Regions from separate parts of the Geodermatophilus sp. URMC 64 genome, predicted to be linked through region 1. Evidence: riboswitches for the same ligand, from Rfam matches in the RefSeq annotation. Region 1 holds a riboswitch; the other holds the start of a gene.
The links. Region 1 has a riboswitch for S-adenosylmethionine ahead of ACWIYF_RS12185 (GNAT family N-acetyltransferase). Riboswitches for the same ligand answer to the same signal wherever they lie in the genome.
Positions count from the first base shown of each region.

Region 2: it holds a riboswitch for S-adenosylmethionine, as region 1 does, so the genes downstream of both, thrC (threonine synthase) here and ACWIYF_RS12185 (GNAT family N-acetyltransferase) in region 1, are expected to answer to the same signal.

Region 1 is NZ_CP199955.1:2,478,808-2,482,205, forward strand. It holds gene ACWIYF_RS12180 (amino acid ABC transporter permease) at 1-901, opposite strand, end outside; gene ACWIYF_RS12185 (GNAT family N-acetyltransferase) at 898-1,449, opposite strand; SAM riboswitch class IV at 1,667-1,778, opposite strand; gene ACWIYF_RS12190 (putative leader peptide) at 1,898-2,047, shown strand; gene ACWIYF_RS12195 (FAD/NAD(P)-binding protein) at 2,020-3,398, shown strand, end outside.
Region 2 is NZ_CP199955.1:5,171,209-5,174,606, reverse strand. It holds gene ACWIYF_RS25325 (ABC transporter permease) at 1-850, shown strand, start outside; gene ACWIYF_RS25320 (HAD family hydrolase) at 882-1,724, opposite strand; SAM riboswitch class I at 1,784-1,905, shown strand; gene thrC (threonine synthase) at 1,918-3,192, shown strand.

The DNA of each region.
Region 1 (3,398 bases):
GCAGCGGCGTCGGGGGCAGCGTGCGGACCGCGCCGCGGGCGTAGTAGCGCTCCACGTAGTACTGGATCACCGTCACGACCGTGGTCAGGACGACGTACCAGACGGCGGCGACGACCAGCATCGGCAGCACCCGCTGGGTGCGGCCGTAGATGACGCTCACCGTGTAGAACAGCTCGCCGAGGGCCAGCACGTAGACGATCGAGGTGCCCTTGAACAGGCCGATCACCTCGTTGACCGCCGTCGGCACGATCGAGCGCATCGCCTGCGGCAGCACGATCCGGGTGGTCTGCCGGCGCCGCGGGATGCCCAGCGCCGCGGCCGCCTCCAGCTGCCCCTGGTCGACGGAGAGGATGCCGGCCCGCACGATCTCCGCCGAGTACGCCGCCTGGTGCAGGCCCAGGCCCAGGATCGCCGCGCCGAACTTGTCGATCAGCGAGAGCGTGTCGAAGGAGAAGAAGCTCGGCCCGAACGGGATGCCGACGTCGAGGCTCTGGTACAGGTAGGCGAGGTTGTACCAGAGCAGCAGCTGCAGGATCAGCGGCACCGACCGGAACACCCAGGTGTAGCCCCAGCTCACCGCCTGCAGCAGCGGCGAGCGGGACAGCCGCATGAGCGCCAGCACCGTGCCCAGCGCGAAGCCGAGGACGGCGGTGATCAGGGTCAGCTCGATCGTCGTCACGACGCCGTGCACGATCGAGCGCTCGGTGACGTAGGCGCCGACGATGTCCCACTCCCACTTCGGGTTGGTGACCAGCGAGTGGACCACCATCGCGAGCAGGACGGCGACGACCGCGGTGGCCACCCACCGGCCGGGGTGCCGGGCGGGCACCACACTGAGCCGGTCGAAGGGCGTGCCCGTGGGCGGCGCGACCACCTCGGGACGGACCTCGAGCGCGGTCATGCGAGGTCTCCCTGCGTCTCGGGTGCGAGGTGCTTCTCGAAGGCGTACAGGCGCTGGTCGACCGGCAGGGCGCGCAGCGTCTCGGAGTCGGTGGGGCGGGGGACGGCGGGGTCGAACAGCGGGGTCCAGCCGGCGGCGAGGTAGAGCGCCTTCGCCTCGGGCTGGCGCGGGCCGGTGGTCAGGTACATGCGCGTGTAGCCGCGGACGGCGGCCCGCCGCTCCAGCTCGGCGAGAACGTGGCGGCCCAGGCCGCGGCGGCGGTGCAGGGCAGAGGTCCACATCCGCTTGACCTCGGCGGTGCCGGGGTCGGCGTGCCGGCGGAAGGCGCCGCCGGCGACCGGGGCGCCGTCCTGCAGGAGCAGCACCAGCTCGCCGTCCGGGGGCAGGAACTCCTCGGCGGGGTAGCGGGTGAGCTCCTCGGCGGCGCCGCCGAACAGGTCGCCGTAGCGGGTGTCGTACTCGACGGTGAGCTCGGCGAACAGCGGCGCGGCGAGCGGGTCGTGCGGGTGGACCGGCACCACGTCGAGTGCGGGTTCGACTGCGGTCATGCGGGAACTCCAGGAGGACGGCGCGACGGAACCGCGCGGGCGGACGAGTGCCCGGGCGCAGCGGGGGGGAGCGGCGGAAGGCCGGTCAGCGGGGCGTCAGCGACAGAGGGCGCTGTCGGTGCGCAGCAGGTCGACGGCCGGGCGGCCGACCAGGTCGATGGAGACGTGCCGCACGCGCGGCGTGCCGTCCGGTCCCACGGGATGCTCCTCGGTCGTGTACTGCGGTTTGCGAGCGCCTCGCGCGTTCGCCAGGTCGTCACCCGGGGCACCCCGTCGCAGTGGAGGGTTGCCGGCCAGCGAGCCGGGGCTTGATGCTGGCGCTCAGGACCTGCCGGGACCATAGGCCCGACCCGGGATAGTCGTCAAACTCGATCGGTTTGATAGATATTGGGCCGGGGAACAGCCTGCCGTCTGCCCCGGCGGCACGAGCGGGAGAAGGGAGCAGCCCGTGCACCGGACCGTCCTGGCCTCGCGGCGGCACGTCGACCTGCTCCGCACCGCCAGCGCACAGTGTCGTGCTCCGCGATCCCTGCGCCGCAGCCGCCGCCACGACCCGGAGACCGTCCCCGCATGTCCGTTCCCGCCCGTCCCCGACTGAGCTCCCGCCCCCCGACGCTGTGCGTCGTCGGCGCCGGCCCGACCGCCATCGGCGTCCTCGAGCGGCTGGTCGCCAACGCGCCGGACCTCGCCGACGGCCGCCGGCTGCAGGTGCACCTGGTCGACCCGCACCCGCCCGGCGGCGGGCGCGTCTGGCGGGCCGAGCAGCCCTCGCTGCTCTGGGCGAACTCGCTGGTCGCCGACGTCACCGTCCTGCCGGACGCCTCGGTCGAGGTCGAGGGGCCCGTGGGAGAGGGGACGACGCTCTGGCAGTGGATCGAGCGGTTCGCCCGCGGCCGTCCGGACCACGACCCGGTCGGCGCCGAGGCCCGCCGGCTCGGACCGACGTCCTTCCCCTCCCGGCCGCTGGTCAACGCCTACCTCGGCTGGGCGCTGGACACCGTCGTCGACTCGGCCGGCCCGTGGGCCGACGTGCAGCTGCACGCGTCGTCGGCCGTCGACGTCCGCGTCACCGACATCGGCGCCACCGTCGTCCTCGCCGACGGGCCGGTGATCGAGGCCGACGTCGTCCTGCTGGCCCAGGGGCACCTCGACGCGCACCCGACCCCGGCCGAGCGGGCGGTGGCGCACCGGGCCGCCGAGGCCGGGCTGACCTACCTGCCGACCGGCTACACCGCCGACCTGGACCTCTCCCGGCTCGAGCCGGGGCAGGACGTGCTGGTCCGCGGCGCCGGCCTGGCGTTCGTCGACCTCATGGTGCTGCTCACCAGCGGGCGGGGCGGCACCTTCGCCCGGGACGACGACGGGCGGCTGGTGTACCGCCCCTCCGGTCGCGAGCCCCGGCTGCACGTCGGCTCGCGGCGCGGCGTCCCCTACCGGTCCAAGCTCGGGTACGTGTGGCCCGGCCCGCCCGTGCCCCAGCGGTTCTTCACCCCGGCCGCGGTCGACGAGCTCTTCGGCGACCGGCTGCTCGACCTGCGCGCGGACCTCGCCCCGGTGATCGCCCGCGAGCTCGGTTGGGCGCACTACACCGAGCTGTTCCGGGCCCACCCGCAGCGCACCGCGATGCCGTGGGAGGAGTTCGCCGAGCGCTACGCCGCGTCGCCCGATGCCACGGCGCTGGTCGCCGAGGCGGTGCCCGATCCACGCGACCGGTTCGACCTGGCCGCGCTCGACCGGCCGCTGGCCGGCCGGCGGTTCGACGGCGCCGACGCCCTGCAGGAGTGGCTCCGGGATCACGTCCGCGCCGACCTCGCCCGCGCCGCCGACCCGGCGTACAGCATGGACGCCGCCGTCTTCACGTCGCTGCTGTTCTGCCACGGCACCGTGGCCGCCCTCGTCGGCGCCGGGCGGCTGACCCCCCGCTCGGAGGCCGAGGACCTCGGCGGCTG
Region 2 (3,398 bases), 2.7 Mb from region 1:
GCCCACGGGCGCGGTGGCCGGGTACCGGCCGGAGCGCACGCTGCGGCTGTGGGTCGAGCTGCGCCGGCAGTTCAAGCGCCGGCGGACCATCGGCGTCCTGATCCTGATGGTGTCCCTGCCGCTCGTGCTCATCGCGGCGCTGCAGCTGGGCGCCAGCGAGGACGCGCAGCAGAACAGCCGGATCAACCTGGTCGACGTCGCCACGTCGAGCGGGCTGAACTTCACGCTGTTCGTGCTGTTCGCGACGACGAGCTTCTTCCTCGTGGTCGTCTACGCGCTGTTCTTCGGCGACACCGTGGCCAGCGAGGCGCAGTGGGGCTCGCTGCGCTACACGCTGGCCACCCCGGTGCCGCGGATGCGGCTGCTCCGGCAGAAGTGGTACGCCGCGCTGGTGCTCTCGGTGGGGGCGCTGGTGGTGCTGGTGCTCACCGCGCTGGTCGCCGGCGGGATCGCCTTCGGCTTCGAGGACATCCAGACGCCGGTCGGGGTCACCCTCGACCAGGGCGACGGGCTGCTGCGGCTGGCCGGGATGGTCGGCTACCTCGCCGTCCACCTGCTCGTCGTCGGCACCCTCGCGTTCTGGTTCTCGACGATCACCGACGCGCCGCTGGCGGCCGTCGGCGGCGCGGTGTTCACGATGTTCGTCTTCGCGATCCTCGACCAGGTCGAGCAGCTGGGCTCGATCCGTGACTACTTCCCGACCGCGGAGGAGTTCGCGTGGACCGACCTGCTGCAGACGCCGGTCGACTCCGGTGACCTGTTCCGCGGCGTCGTCCAGTCGCTGGTCTACGCCGCCGTCTTCACCTGCCTCGGCTTCCGGCACTTCGCCCGCCGCGACGTCACCTCCTGACGGAGGCTGAGCGCGCAGCAATCCTGCGCGCTCAGCCTCCGTTCAGGCTGGCGCGGACGGCCTGGGCCCAGCCCTCGCCCATGGCGGCGTCGGTCACCGTGACGTTGGGGACGGCGGCGAGCCGTTCGGCCATCCCGGGGACGGCGGCGCCGTTGGCGGTGATCCACAGCCGGCCGACCGCGGGGGCCATCTCCAGGTCGCTGGCGCTGTCGCCGATCGCGACGGCGTCGGCCGGATCGATCCCGCGCCGCTGCAGGTCCCAGGCGATCGCGGCGCCCTTGGAGATGCCGCGGGGCATGAGGTGGTAGACCCGCGGCGGCAGCGCCTCGGGCGCCAACGTCATCCGCGACGACACCGGGATCGCGCCGTTGTCCTTGATCGTCAGCCAGCCGGCGCCCTCCTCGGCGAGCCACGCGTCGACGGCCAGCGGGTCGATCCGGCCGCGGAGCATGGCGTCGGCGGCGTGGTCGGCGTGCCACGGCTCGTGCCACTCGAGCAGACCGGGGTGCTCGGCCAGGAGCCGCTCGACGATGCCCAGCTCGGTCATCACCTCGATGGGGGCGCGGCCGGCGTAGCGCTCGGGCAGCTCGCCGGGCAGCAGCTCGACCTCCCGGCCGGTCTGCCAGCTCACCAGGGCGCCGAGCTCGGCGATCAGCCCGTCGGCGGCGAAGAGCCGCGCGGCCTCCAGCAGCTGGTTGTAGGTGCGGCCGCTGACCAGCACCAGCGGCACGCCCTCGCGGTGCAGCTCGAGCAGCGCGGTGGCCGGCTCCGCGGTCAGCTCGCGCGCCGCGTTGTGCCAGAACGAGCCGCGCGGGCCGACCATCGTGCCGTCCATGTCGGTGTAGACGATGCGCGGGGTGGGCGGGCCGGCCATGGGGCCATCCTGACCGTGCGCCGGGGCACTCCGGCGACCTGGGTACAGTCGAGGCGTTCCACTCATCCAGAGGGGCAGAGGGACACGGCCCGGTGAAGCCCCGGCAACCGCCGCCACCAAGGCGGGGAGGTGCCAATTCCGTCCCGCGCGGCTCGACGGCCCGCCGCGGGGAAGATGAGGAGGTAGTCGTCGCATGACCCTGACCGCTCCCACGTCCGCCTACGCCGCCAATCCCGCGCGCGGCCTGGTCTGTCGCAACTGCGGCGCGACGTTCGGCCTGATCGCCGAGCACGCCTGCGCCGAGTGCTTCGGCCCGCTCGAGGTCGACTACGACCCCGACATCATGAAGGCGGTCACGCGGGAGCAGATCGAGGCCGGCCCGCAGAGCATCTGGCGCTACGCCCCGCTGCTGCCGGTGGGGCAGGACCCCGCCGAGCGGGTGACCCTCGAGCCCGGCATGACGCCGCTGATCCGCGCCGACCGGCTGGCCGCCGAGTTCGGCATCACCGGCGGCCTCTGGGTCAAGGACGACTCCGCCAACCCCACCCACTCCTTCAAGGACCGGGTGGTCAGCCTGGCCGCCACCGCCGCGAAGAAGCTCGGCTACCGCAAGATCGCCGCCGCCTCGACCGGCAACCTGGCCAACTCGGTCGCCGCGCACGCCGCCCGCGTCGGCATCCCGTCCTTCGTCTTCATCCCGAGCGACCTCGAGCCGGGCAAGGTCGTGCAGTCCGCCGTGTACGGCCAGACCCTGGTCGCCGTCGACGGCTCCTACGACGACGTGAACCGGCTGACCAGCGAGCTCGCCGAGACCGACGAGTTCGAGGACACCGCCTTCGTCAACCAGAACGTGCGGCCCTACTACGCCGAGGGCTCCAAGACGATGGGCTACGAGATCGCCGAGCAGCTGGGCTGGCGCATCCCGGCCCAGGTGGTCATCCCGATGGCGTCCGGTTCGCTGCTGACCAAGGTGGACAAGGCCTGGCGGGAGCTGACCGCGGCCGGCATCGTCGAGGCGACCGAGTGGACGGTCTTCGGCGCGCAGTCGGCCGGGTGCGACCCGATCGCCACGGCGTTCGAGAACGGCTGGGACGTCGTCAGGCCGGTCAAGCCGTTCGGCATCGCGAAGTCGCTCAACATCGGCAACCCCGCCGACGGCCCGTACGCCCTCGACGCCATCCGGCGCACCGGCGGCTCGGTCGGCCGGGTCGGCGACGAGGAGATCGTCCAAGGCATCCGTGACCTGGCGCGCACCACGGGCGTTTTCGCCGAGACCGCCGGCGGCGTGACGGTCGCCGTCCTCAAGCAGCTGGTGGCCGACGGGCGGCTGGACCCGACCAAGGAGACCGTCGTCCTCAACACGGGGGAGGGGCTGAAGACCCTCGACCCGCTGGAGCCGGTCGTCGGGTTCACCCACCGGGTGGACCCGTCGCTGAAGTCGGTACGGGCCGCGGGGCTCATCGGGTAGGGGCGTAGGCTCCGGGGGACCGGTTCACCCGCGGAGACGACATTCCCGCTGAAACCGGGTGTTCGCCGTGCGTGGAGTTGCGCTCCCGGCGTGTCCTGTGCTGTACCGTCTCGCGCGGTTCGAGTTCCACGCACGTGTTCGAGCGGGCGGAAGAGCGAGTAACCCGGTCCCTCCACTGAGGGGGGATCGTCCGCACGCACGAAACG